3 regions of the Pseudoalteromonas sp. L21 genome follow, and region 3 is predicted to be linked to each of the others. Evidence: predicted binding sites of a transcription regulator. Region 3 holds the regulator's gene; each other region holds the start of a gene.
What was found. The regulator sigma-54, encoded in region 3, starts transcription at its own class of promoters, with help from an activator protein. The targets are predictions, from matches to a motif close to GTTGGCACGNNNNTNGNNT.
Positions count from the first base shown of each region.

Region 1 (4,267 bases), 560 kb from region 3:
GTCGTGATTGGTCAGCTTACAATCAGTGATTTTATTAATCCGTCGGGTTTAGAGCCGATGGGGCAAAACCTGTATACAGAAACCGCTGTAAGTGGTGCGCCTGTGCAAGGTAATCCAGGTATTGATGGCTTAGGCACTGTGGTTCAAGGATCACTTGAAACGTCGAACGTTAATGTAACCGAAGAGCTTGTTAATCTGATTGAAACGCAACGAATTTATGAAATGAATTCAAAAGTGATTTCAGCGGTTGATGAAATGCTTAGCTATATTAATCAGCAGCTTTAATGGGTAGGAGGTCGCATGCGTAATATTATCTTAGTCACATCGGCAGCATTTATGTTAGGTGGTTGTATGTCAACACAGAACCACCATGTGGTTCAGGATGACCCTTACTATGCACCTATGTATCCAGAGCCTTCTGCTGAACAAATGGTACCAACAGGTTCATTGTTTGATAGTTATCTGTCAAATGATCTGTATTCAGATAAAAAAGCACTCAGAACAGGCGATATTATTACTGTTAAGTTGCAAGAGTCTACGCAAGCATCGAAAGCGGCAAAAACTGAAACAGATAAAGAAACGGATGCCAGCTTAGATCCGGTTATCGGCTTAGGTGGAAACCCAGTTAATATAGGCGGAGATAGCATCCAGTTTGGCATTGGCTCAGGTTCATCGTTTAAAGGCGATTCAAAGTCAAACCAGTCTAATAGCTTATTTGGTGATATATCCGTCAATGTAATGCGCGTTTTGCCTAATGGCAATTTAGTGATCCGCGGTGAAAAGTGGCTAACCTTAAATACAGGCGAAGAATTTATTCGTTTAGAAGGCTTAGTTCGCCCTGAAGATGTGACCGCCGATAATACAGTCACATCAAATCGCATTGCGAATGCACGAATTCAATATTCAGGAAAAGGGCAAATGCAAGAGTCGCAAAGTGCTGGATGGCTTTCACGATTCTTCAGCAGTTCACTTTTTCCTTTTTAGAGGTAACACATCATGAATGGGGTTAAATACATCATCGCGCTTTGCTTACTTAGTTTGCAGTTTAGTGTGCAGGCTGAGCGGGTTAAAGATGTCTCTATGGTTGAAGGTGTTCGCTCTAACCAATTAGTTGGCTATGGTCTGGTTGTTGGTTTGCCAGGAACTGGTGAGCAAAGCCGTTTTACTGAACAAAGCTTTAAAGCCATGCTCAATGGTTTTGGCATAACTTTGCCGGCGAGTTTAAAGCCAAAAATTAAAAATGTTGCCGCCGTTGCTGTGCATGCAGAACTGCCTGCATTTAGAAAGCCTGGCCAAACAATTGACATCACTGTTTCTTCAATTGGTAGTGCAGGTAGTTTACGTGGCGGTACATTACTGCAAACCTTCTTAAAAGGGGTGGATGGCAACACCTATGCGATTGCCCAAGGTAGCCTTGTCGTCGGTGGGTTAGGGGCAGAAGGTGCTGACGGTAGCCGTGTTATTATCAATACACCCACTGTTGGGCGTATTCCAAATGGCGCAACGGTTGAGAGAGCAGTTAAAAGCCCGTTTATGCAAGGTGACTACATTACCTTTAATTTGAATCGCCCAGATTTCACAACAGCAAAAAGATTAGAGCAAACAATTAATGACTTAGTTGGTCCAAATAGCGCGCAAGCAATTGATGCGGCGTCAGTGAGAGTGCTTGCACCTCGTGATGCATCGCAGCGTGTTGCTTATTTATCAACGCTTGAAAATTTGGAGTTCAAGCCTGCTGACACTGCAGCAAAAATTATTGTTAATTCACGTACAGGCACAATAGTGATTGGTAAGAATGTTAAGTTGCAACCGGCGGCGATAACGCATGGTGGATTAACCGTTACCATTGCTGAGCAGCAAAATGTTTCGCAGCCAAACGCATTTAGCGAGGGTGAAACAGTTGTGACTAATCAAAGTATTATCGATGTTAACCAAGATGATTCTCGTGCATTTGTATTTAATCCAGGAATTAGTCTTGATGATCTGGTGCGTGCTATTAACGAAGTAGGGGCAGCCCCAGGTGACTTAATGGCCATTCTTGAAGCTCTTAAGCAAGCAGGGGCCATAAATGGGCAACTTGTGATTATTTAATTAACTAAAAACGCGCGAAAGCGCGTTTTTAGTCTCTGCGTTATTATTCTACATTCTTTTCTCTTATTTGTTGGCTCATTTTTTGCATTTGATTGGGTATTAATAATTATTGTGTCAAAAAGCTGATGGATACTAATCATCTCGACAAGCAAAACTTTTTTGATTTAGGTAACTTAGACTCATTACGTCAAAGTGCCCTAAAAAATGATGCCTCTAGCGATGCGTCAAAAGAAGCGCTAAAAAAGGCGGCGGCACAATTTGAATCTATCTTCACACAAATGCTCTTGAAGAGCATGCGTAAAGCGAATGAAGCGTTCGAAGATAAAGACAGTCCTTTTAACACCAGTGGCGTAAAGTTTTTTGAAGAAATGCATGATCAGCAGCTATCAGTCGAGCTGTCTTCAAATGGCTCATTGGGTTTAGCAGATCTTATTGTTCAGCAGTTATCGCCTGATGGCAAAAAATTTATGCCAGGCTCTGTGCTTAGGACTACAACTGAGTTTAACAGTGATAGACGTGCAAGTGGTGTTGAACAGCCAGATACGACGACTAAAGCTGTCGAGACTACGTCAGCCAATGAACAAACTGAAAATCGCTTTGATGATGCTGAATCATTTATCAGCACGGTGTGGGAACATGCTAAAAATGCAGCTGAGAAAATTGGTTTAAACCCTGCTGTCATGGTTGCGCAAGCAGCCCTTGAGACAGGTTGGGGAAAACACATTATTAGTAAAGCAGACGGCACCAGTAGTAACAACTTATTCAATATTAAATCTGATAAAAGCTGGCAAGGTGACAAAGCAAGCAAACTTACTTTGGAGTTTGAGCAAGGTGTGCCTGTTAAGAAACAAGCCAGTTTTCGTTCTTATCAATCGATTAAAGAAAGTGTTCATGATTTTGTGGATTTCCTCAATGAGAATCCTCGTTATCAAGAAGCACTTGAAAACACCGCAGAGCCTGCAGCATTTTTAGATTCTTTACAAAAAGCAGGTTATGCAACAGACCCAAATTATGCCGATAAAATAAAGCAGGTACTAAAGCGTGTTGAGCTTCAAAGTGTTGCTGCTTCATTGGTACGTTAAGGAGTAAGCCCTCATGTCATTTAATATTTATGACATTGCAAATGCTGGTATAAGAGCAAACTCACAGTTGCTGCAAACCACCAGTAAAAATATAGCCAATGTTAATACAGAAGGCTACGTACGTGAGCGAACAGAATTTACTACCATGATCGACAATCAAGTTGGTCGTGGTGAAACTTATCGTTTACTCAATGAGTTTGCGCAAAAACAGCTCAATCGTGACACGTCAAGTAAAGCATTTTTTGACCAATTTGTAACTGAAGCAAGCCGCATGGATAGCTTATTCTCAGAAGAGTCAAATAGTGTATCAACCAGTGTTAATTCGTTTTTTAATAATATTCAAGAAAGCCTAAATCAGCCATCGTCAAATGTTGCGCGTTCTTTAGTGATGACAGATGCACAGAATCTAATTGATCAAATGGATAGACTATCGGGGATTGTTTCAGAGCAAAAAGCGGTTGTGAATGAGCAGCTAGAAATCTTTTCCGAAGAAGCGAATAATTTAATTCAAAGTATAAGTGAACTGAATTCACAAATTGTTGCTGTTGATGGCACTGACCGTGAGTCACTTTCAAGTAGCCTTTATAATGAACGTGATAAAGCGATTCGTGATTTATCAGAATTAATTGATATTGAAACGTTGGATGGAAGTAACGGTGAAAAACAAGTTTATTTAGGCACAGGCGAAGCCTTAGTTATGGAAAATGGTACATTTAATTTATTTTCTTTAACAGGCGATCCTGATCCGAGTTTTCAAGAACTTAAGTTAGATGTCAATGGTGGCAAAGCTGTGCCGCTTGAGGTAGATACGGGTAAATTAAAAGGCAAAATTGGTGGTCTTTTATCATTTCGTGATGACATCCTCGTGCCGGCACACAATCAGCTTGGTCAAATGGGGTTGGCGCTTGCTGATGCATTTAACCAACAGAATCACTTAGGTATGACTGCAAATGGTGAAATGGGCGGAGATATTTTTGCTATCCCTTCAACCAATGGCCTTGCGTATCAGGCAAATACGGGTAACGCATCAATGACGGCAACTGTTGAAGCTGGGTTTGGTAGTTCACTACCAGCCAGTGATTTTGTGATTAGTT
Region 1 is NZ_JAKKCV010000001.1:490,978-495,244, reverse strand. It holds gene flgG (flagellar basal-body rod protein FlgG) at 1-285, shown strand, start outside; gene flgH (flagellar basal body L-ring protein FlgH) at 301-984, shown strand; gene L3V41_RS02305 (flagellar basal body P-ring protein FlgI) at 997-2,091, shown strand; gene flgJ (flagellar assembly peptidoglycan hydrolase FlgJ) at 2,217-3,173, shown strand; gene flgK (flagellar hook-associated protein FlgK) at 3,187-4,267, shown strand, end outside.
Region 1: the regulator sigma-54 is predicted to act here: its motif matches at 2,161-2,179, upstream of flgJ (flagellar assembly peptidoglycan hydrolase FlgJ).

Region 2 (4,267 bases), on a different contig from region 3:
AAATATTCGACTTCCTCTGTGGCCGCCCATACTGGCAATAGCAAGATAGTCATCGTTATGCCAAAACTCATCACTTAAGTCGGCCCCCGCGCCATTGGCGAGCAAATAGCCGTTGCCACGCTTTTTCGCTAAGCGATCTGGAAATGCAAAAGCCACCAGCAAAGCAAGGTGCTGCATATTTAACTCACGCACTGCCTTCAAGTTTAAACGTGATAGCCAATAGTTTAATTGTTGCTTAAACAGTGGATGAGGCTTTGTATGCATGCTGTGAAGTGCAAGCTTAAGATCAGCCGGTATACTCACACGACTCTCAAGTAGCGCCACTAAGTATGCAGCGAGTTCATAAATTCTCGGCATACTTGCTTGAAGTTGCTTAGCCTTAATAAGCATATGTGATAAACGAATATCCGCCCCAAAACTAAGCATTTGGCTACCAAGTTTTGTTAGCTTTTCATTTTCATCAAGCGCTTCAAGCATTTTTAAAAGTGCTGTGGCGTGTTTAATTTGCTGTGGGCTTGGTGCATCAAGAAGGTTTAGTTCAGTAATAGCTGCGCCCCACTGCTTAGTTTCAAGCAGTAGTTGGCTAATATCACTTGTTAGAATTTCTGGGGCGTCATGGCTGTTACGACGTTCAAACGTTTGTTTACTACCTAGGCGATATACCACACCAGCTTCTAAACGCCCTGCACGGCCTGCACGTTGTACCGCAGAGGAACGAGAGATGCTTTGGGTTACAAGTTCAGTTACGCCAGTTTTTAAGTTGAAGCTGGCTGCGCGGCGCTTACCGCTATCGACAACAATACGGATCCCTTCAATCGTTAAGCTGGTTTCGGCTACATTTGTTGTCAGCACGACTTTTCGCTTACCTTGTTGTGCAGGAGCTATGGCTGCTTGTTGCTCTCCTTTGCTTTGTTCACCAAATAAAGTAAACACTTCGCAATCATCTGCAAGATCGTTCAATGCCTGTTTTACACGTAGAATTTCTCGCTGACCGGGTAAAAACACCAAAGCACTACCAGTTTGCTCATTGAGTGCTTGCTTAATAACCGCAGGAATATCCTCTAACCATCGGCTTTCATCTTTAAGTGGAACATAAATTTCATCAATTGGGTAACTTCGCCCTTCAGATGATATTATTGGGCAATCAAAAAACTCACTGTACCGCTCACCGTCTAAGGTGGCCGACATGAGTAAGATTTTTAAATCGTCTCTAAGGGCCGCTTGCGTTTCAAGCGCAAAAGCGAGGGCTGTGTCTGCGGCAATCGAGCGCTCATGAAATTCATCAAAAATAAGTAAATCGACACCGCTTAACTCAGGGTCATTTTGTAGCATCCGTGTGAGCATCCCTTCTGTCACAATTTCCAGCTTGGTTGCATTACTAATTTTTGATTCACCCCTAATGCGCAAACCAACACTTTCGCCAACGGCCTCATTTTGTAAAGACGCTAAGTATTGAGCAATATTACGTGCAGCCAAACGCCTAGGTTCAAGCATAACAATCCGCTTGAAGTGGCCTGCTTGCATCAGCGTTAATGGCAGCCATGTTGATTTACCTGCCCCTGGTGGCGCTTGCAGCAAAGCCATAGGGTTATTTTGTATCGTCGTTAACAATGATTGGTAAATATCTTGTACGGGCAGCACGTTTCTTTCTCTTACTTTATTTTTAGCTATTGTAACAAAAAACAGCCGACGACAATGACTCTCCCTTGCAAGAAAAAATTACAGGGTTTTATAAATAACTAAGAACAAATTGCAGTAAAAAATAAACGCCTTATAGATAAAAACAATTATTTACAACAATTTCAACAGGTTAAAAGATCTAACGGTATGGCATATCAATTGCTTTTATAAAAATGAATGTTTAACAAAGTAAGGAGATAATGATGAACAGCGATCGTTTAGAAGGCAATTGGAAAGAGTTAAAAGGTAAAGTGCAACGTAAATGGGGCGACCTTACCAATGATGATTTAGATAGAATCGAAGGTAGCCGTACAGAGCTTGTTGGTAAAATCCAGCAAAAATACGGCAAATCGAAAGAAGAAGCAGAGCGTGAAGTTAATGACTTTGAGAAAAGCCATTAATTTTGCAGCCTAACAAAAGCCGCCATCGGCGGCTTTTGTACTTATTTTGTTAGTGCTATTGCTTGGCCTGCAAGAGAAAACACATTTTTAAGCATTAACTTTAAAATATGCCTGATAGATGCATACGTAAACGAGATTGCTTTGAATGGATAGCCACAAAAAGCCAGCATGTAACCTAAAATTCCCTTCACATCACTTGTATAATTTTTAGAGAGATCGATGCTGTCGGTTAATGCTTTAGCAATTTGATCATAGACGGTAAGCGTATTCGTGTAGTGGTTTTGTATCGCATATAACTTACCTGTATCACGTAAATATGTGATTAATGCAGCGCCTATTTTTCTTGCCCATCTTGAAGTACGGCTGCACTCTAATCGCTTATCATAATCAAGCCTGACTTCTTCTTGAATCCGTTTTTCCATGCCCTTATTGATTGCAGCATAACTTTTAAAATTACTCGCAGTATGTAAGTAGCCTGGCGTCTGGTCTGTCATACTATGGGCTTTTGGAGTAATTGTTGCAGCACCATTTAAAATATATTCTTGCTCCGTATGCATAAATGGCCAGACTGGCACTAAAGGTACGGGGTCGGCGGCATGCACACAGCGATAAACATGGTTATTTGTTGCTGCTTCTGTCTGTATAGCAAAGCTATGATAACCAACTCGTGGAGCACCAAAAGTATAAAGCTTCACATTTGCACCAAAGTGATTTTTTAACCAATTCGCAGCCAAATTAGCCAAAGCACCGCCTAAGCTATGACCCACAACATGTATATTTAGCTTTTTGCTCGCTTTTTTACTAAAAAATTGTTCTAACTGCTTTCTAAATGAGTTAAAGGTGTGATTAAACCCCGCATGCACAGGCTGACTATTACTACAGGTACTCAAACCACAATTAAGGTCAGTAATCACATCTCGCATTTTCGCCGTACCGCGTAATGCTAAAACATAATCACCTTCAAATAGTCCCTTTTGCCTTTTGCAATACAACCAAATTCAGTTTTATGATTAAACATTCGTTCTAAAACTGAGCCACTCACCCCCTGAACTGGCTCAGACTCCAGCGTAAAAAGAGAATTAACTCGTTCAACGTAAGGGTTGGTAGCTATTAAAGGTTGTTTATCTAATAGTTCATATGCAATTGCAGAGAAGTTAGCCGCAATTGCAGGACTTAAAGTCTTCATTTTCATTTCCTTATAATTTTGATTTTGAAACCTTAATCTTCTTCAATCTCAGAAAGATCGAAATAATCACTTTGCTCTAAAATCTCAAAATCTTTATCCCAACGCCCAATACTGACGGCTTCAAATGTATAGCCTTCAACTTTTGTGTTCTCAAATTTAAAAAGTACTTTATCACTAGAAATATCTGCAACTAAACATCCTAGCTTCTTGGCATATTCTTCACGATAACTAAAACCTGACAATCTTGCCCCCCATAAGCAGTACTCTTTACTCTTATGTGTTAAAAGAAGTGACTGGGAAGTAAAAATTTCTGCAAATGGCACAGCAGGTTGGTTAGAACGAATATTGACTTCTGGAAAAGAAAAGCCGCCTTTATCATCGGTATAGGCAAAATCTTCTACATATTTTCCATCAGAGAAACGAAGCCTTCTTTCTATTTTTGCGTTTATTAAAGGTTGGTCATTTTCACTCACCTGGCCTTTAACTTCGGGGCATAGGTGTACCTTGTATGCACCAAAATAGTTACCCAACTTCTTAAATGATTCTAAGAGTGACATTAAAAATGAGCCTCAAAACAGGCGGTGAACTTAAGAAGATGTCGATGATATTCCTTATCTTGACTCACTATTCACATGCCCTTGTAAATAATGAGCACATAATACACAACTTAGTGATAAAAAGTAGCATCAGTAAAAATAATTGAGTCGGCGAGGCTTATTAGGCTGGCTCGTGTTTGGCCAAATCAGGCTCAGCAACTGTTTGGTTTTTACCTTGAGATTTTGCTTTGTATAGTCGCTTATCAGCAATATTTAAGCATTGATCAATACTGTCCACTAGAGTTCGCTGATACAAACCAATACTTAAACTCACATTGAAGGAATGCTTACCACTTTTAAATGTATTATTTGCGAGTTGTGTGTGTATTTCATCAGCAACGTTTCGTGCGCGAAGTTCATGCCCTTTTGGGGTTACAATTAAAAACTCTTCACCACCCCAACGC
Region 2 is NZ_JAKKCV010000003.1:528,185-532,451, forward strand. It holds gene hrpB (ATP-dependent helicase HrpB) at 1-1,641, opposite strand, end outside; gene L3V41_RS11190 (CsbD family protein) at 1,884-2,081, shown strand; gene L3V41_RS11195 (lipase family protein) at 2,123-3,004, opposite strand; gene L3V41_RS11200 (hypothetical protein) at 3,025-3,267, opposite strand; gene L3V41_RS11205 (DUF6795 domain-containing protein) at 3,300-3,824, opposite strand; gene L3V41_RS20005 (GGDEF domain-containing protein) at 3,985-4,267, opposite strand, start outside.
Region 2: the regulator sigma-54 is predicted to act here: its motif matches at 1,827-1,845, upstream of L3V41_RS11190 (CsbD family protein).

Region 3 (4,267 bases):
AAACCGAGCGATGCTGTCCACCTGTGCAGCCAATTGCGATCGTTAAATAGCTGCGGTTATTACGTTCAAGGTGTGGTAACCACGTTTGCACAAAGGTTTGAATCTGCCAAGTAAATTTTTGCACTATGCTATGGCTTGCAAGGTAATCTTTAACTGGTTGGTCGAGACCCGTAAGTGGCTTAAGATCTGGCTCCCAGTGTGGGTTTGGTAAAAAGCGTGCATCAAATACATAGTCAGCTTCTTTCGGGATACCATGCTTAAAGCCAAATGACATAAAGGTAATAATAAGCTTTTTGTCTTTTTTACCGAGAATCTTCTCACGAATTGACTCTGCTAGCTGATGTACACTTAAATCCGTTGTGTCGATCATAAAGTCGGCGCGGGTAATTAGTACATCGAGCAGTATTTTTTCTTGCTTAATTGCTAAATCGAGTGGTAAAGAATCTAAAGAAAGCGGATGTAAACGTCTTGTCTCAGAGAAACGTCTAATGAGTGTTTGATCATCACTATCAAGGTAAAATAAGGTTGGATTGGCGAAACCTGGCAAGTATTCAAGAATATCATTAAATTCTTGTTGCTCTTTTGGCAGGTTACGTACGTCGATACTGACTGCTATTTTGTCGTAATTATCAGAGACGCTGCGCACTAGCGAAGGTAATAGGTTTACAGGAATATTATCAACGCAATAATAACCAAGATCCTCAAGGACTCGTAAAGCGACTGATTTACCTGAGCCAGAACGGCCACTGATAATAATTAATTCCATTTATGCCTCTGATGCAATAACTTGAAACAGTTCCTGATCGGTTTTAGCGCTGCGTAACTGTTTACAAAATTCTTTGTCTTTTAGTCTATCAGCAATTGTTGATAAGGTCTTTAAATGAAGTTGGCAGTCTCCATCAGGTACGATGAGTGCAACAAAAATATCAACAGGGCGGTTGTCAATTGCGTCAAAGTTAATTGGAGATTCGCTCACTATAATAAACGCATGCGGTTTATCAGCACCTGACATACGACCATGCGGAATAGCAATACCTCTACCAATTCCTGTGCTCCCCAATTTTTCTCGATTGAGTAAAGCATTAAGAATATCTTGCTGCGATAGATGAGGAAGCTGCTCATGAGCGAGTTCGCTGATAAATTCGAGAATTCTTTTTTTGCTATTAAAAAGGACCGCAGCTTTGCTGCAGTCCTGGCTAGTAAGTGAACTAAGTTTCATAATTTAGTGTCGAGCTAATTTCTCTTTGTGTTTAATTACTTGGCGATCAAGCTTATCAATTAGCGAGTCGATGGCCGCGTACATATCTTGATGCTCTGTAGAGGCAAACAGTTCGCCTCCGTTTACATGTAAAGTTGCTTCTGCTTTTTGACTTAATTTTTCTACGTCTAAAATGACATGAACATTATTAATATGATCAAAATGCCTTTCTAGTTTCGCAAACTTGGTGTTTACATAGTCTTTTAATGAATCTGTGATTTCTACATGACGACCAGTTAGGTTTAGTTGCATAAGCATTTTCCTTCTATGTAAAACGTCTAAATCAAGCTTTTACGCTGATTAGACGGCGGTATTGCTAGAGACTCTCGGTATTTTGCAATTGTACGTCTAGCTACTTTAATTCCTTGCTCAGCCAATATATCTGCAATCTTACTATCACTCAATGGCTTCGCTGAGTTTTCTGCGGCAATAAGCTTTTTGATTAAAGCGCGTATTGCCGTTGATGAACACTCGCCACCATTTTCTGTGCTGACGTGGCTTGAGAAGAAATATTTCAACTCAAAAATACCCCTTGGGGTATGCATATATTTTTGCGTTGTAACCCGTGAAATCGTCGATTCATGCATTTCGACCATTTCAGCGACATCATTTAGCACCATCGGTTTCATCGCCTCAGGGCCGTGTTCAAAGAAAGCCTGTTGTTGTTGAACAATACAGTTCGTTACTTTTAATAAAGTATCATTCCGGCTCTCTAAGCTTTTAATAAACCACTTAGCTTCTTGCAGATGAGAGCGAATAAACTGACTGTCGCTGCTTGATTTTACAGAGCGTGACATAGCCGCATATTGGCTGTTCACTCTGATCTTTGGCATACAGTCAGGGTTAAGCTCAACGACCCAACGACCTTTTACTTTTTTTACTGATACGTCGGGTATGACGTATTCAGACTCTTCACGTACGATGCTATCCGCGGGCTTAGGGTTCAAGCTATGGATAAGCGTCATGACTTCTTTTAGCTCGTTTTCTTTAAGCTTAGTCTTTTTCATCAAAGTACGATAGTCGCGGCTTGCTAATAATTCGATGTGCTCAGATAAAACCATTTTAGTTTCAGCCAAATAAGGTGTATCTGCATCGAATTGACGAAGTTGAATACATAGGCACTCTTGTAAACTGCGAGCACCAATGCCGACAGGATCAAATAGCTGTATTCTTTTTAGGACCGCTTCGACTTCATCAAGTTCTATTTCTTCTTCTTCATCATCGTTTTGATTAAAGCTTTCAACAATATCCTCACAACTGACGGTTAAAATACCTGAGTCATCAATAGCTTCGACTATAGCAACAGCAATTGCTTCATCAGTTGGACTAAATGGGGTCAACTGTAGTTGCCACATCAGATATTCGTGGAGAGTTTCGGTTGACGCACCTTGATAAATAGACTCATCTTCTGGCATTGGCCCTGAAGAGGTTGAAGGAGCTGCACTCATGTACTCATCCCATGTGACGTCCATTGCTAGGTCGTCACTAACGGTATCTTTATTGAGTGCATCACTGCTTTCTTGCTCGTACTCACTTGGTGCTTCTTCTGCCGTAGCAGTGACTTGTGAATCATCAGAGTCAGATTTTTGTTCGTTTTTACCGATTGCGTCTTCACTGTAATCCGCTTCTTCCACTTCAAGTAGAGGATTACTATCAAGCGCTTCTTGTATTTCTTGCTGGAGATCCAATGTACTAAGTTGCAATAAGCGAATGGCTTGTTGCAGTTGTGGAGTCATTGTAAGTTGCTGGCCCATGCGCAGCTGTAATGATTGCCTCATGTATCCCTAACAATCCTTTTAAATCATTTATTGATACTACTTTGAGTCAATATCAATATGTTGTCATTATTGTAAGTCTAGCAGATGCTCTAGTCGGTGATGTATTGGTTACAACCTGAATTGCTCGCCTAGATAAACATCGCGTACGGTTTGGTCTGCTAATACGTGTTCAGGCGTGCCTGATGCAATTAGCTCCCCATGAGAAACAATGTAGGCTTTTTCACAAACATCAAGGGTTTCTCGAACATTATGGTCAGTTATTAGTACACCGATACCACGGTTTTTCAAATGCTCTATAATTTTCTTTATATCTAACACTGAAATTGGATCAACACCAGCAAAAGGCTCATCTAGCAGAATAAATTTTGGATCTGCGGCTAATGCTCGCGCGATTTCAACACGGCGACGCTCGCCTCCTGATAGCGCCATACCTTGGCTATCTCGAATGTGCTGAATACTAAATTCATCAAGCAGGTTATTGAGTGTTTCTTCTCGTTGCTGTTTTTTAAGATCTTTACGTGTTTCAAGAATCGCCATCAGGTTTTGGTAGACCGTCAACTTTCTAAAAATGGATGATTCTTGGGGTAAATAGCCAATACCTAATCGAGCGCGATTGTGCATGGGTAATAAAGTGATGTCGTTGTCATCAATACTAATTTTACCTTTGTCGCTTGGCACTAGCCCTACAATCATGTAGAAGGTGGTGGTTTTACCTGCACCGTTAGGGCCTAGTAAGCCAACAATACTGCCAGCTTCGACTTCTAGTCCCACATTTTTGACAACTTGGCGACCCTTATAGCTCTTTGCTAACAGCTCTGCTTTTAATGTACTCATGGCTGGCCTTTATCATCTTTTTTATTATCAACAGGCACTAAGATTGTATGCACACGATCCGTTGAATTTTCGTCTTTTTCAGCACTAATGAGTTGTTGTTCCATGTCATAAGTTATACTTTTTGCACTGACTTTTTGCCCTGCTTGTGTCACTTGTGCATCGCCAACTAAGGTGAGTAAACGCTTTGCTACATCGTAACGTACTTCGTCTGCACTGGCGCTCATAACCGTGCCATCTTCTTGTTTTTCTTCAAAGTAGGCTGGCTTACCTGTGGCAATGATAAGTGAAACAGTACCATCAACCTCACCAGCATGTGCTTCTAGGCGATCTGCGGTAATACGACGATTACCATGGGTTATTTCTACATTTTCTTCAAAAATCCCGACTCCATTTTTTA
Region 3 is NZ_JAKKCV010000001.1:1,050,893-1,055,159, reverse strand. It holds gene rapZ (RNase adapter RapZ) at 1-766, opposite strand, end outside; gene ptsN (PTS IIA-like nitrogen regulatory protein PtsN) at 767-1,219, opposite strand; gene hpf (ribosome hibernation promoting factor) at 1,223-1,510, opposite strand; gene L3V41_RS04805 (RNA polymerase factor sigma-54) at 1,537-3,036, opposite strand; gene lptB (LPS export ABC transporter ATP-binding protein) at 3,145-3,870, opposite strand; gene lptA (lipopolysaccharide transport periplasmic protein LptA) at 3,867-4,267, opposite strand, start outside.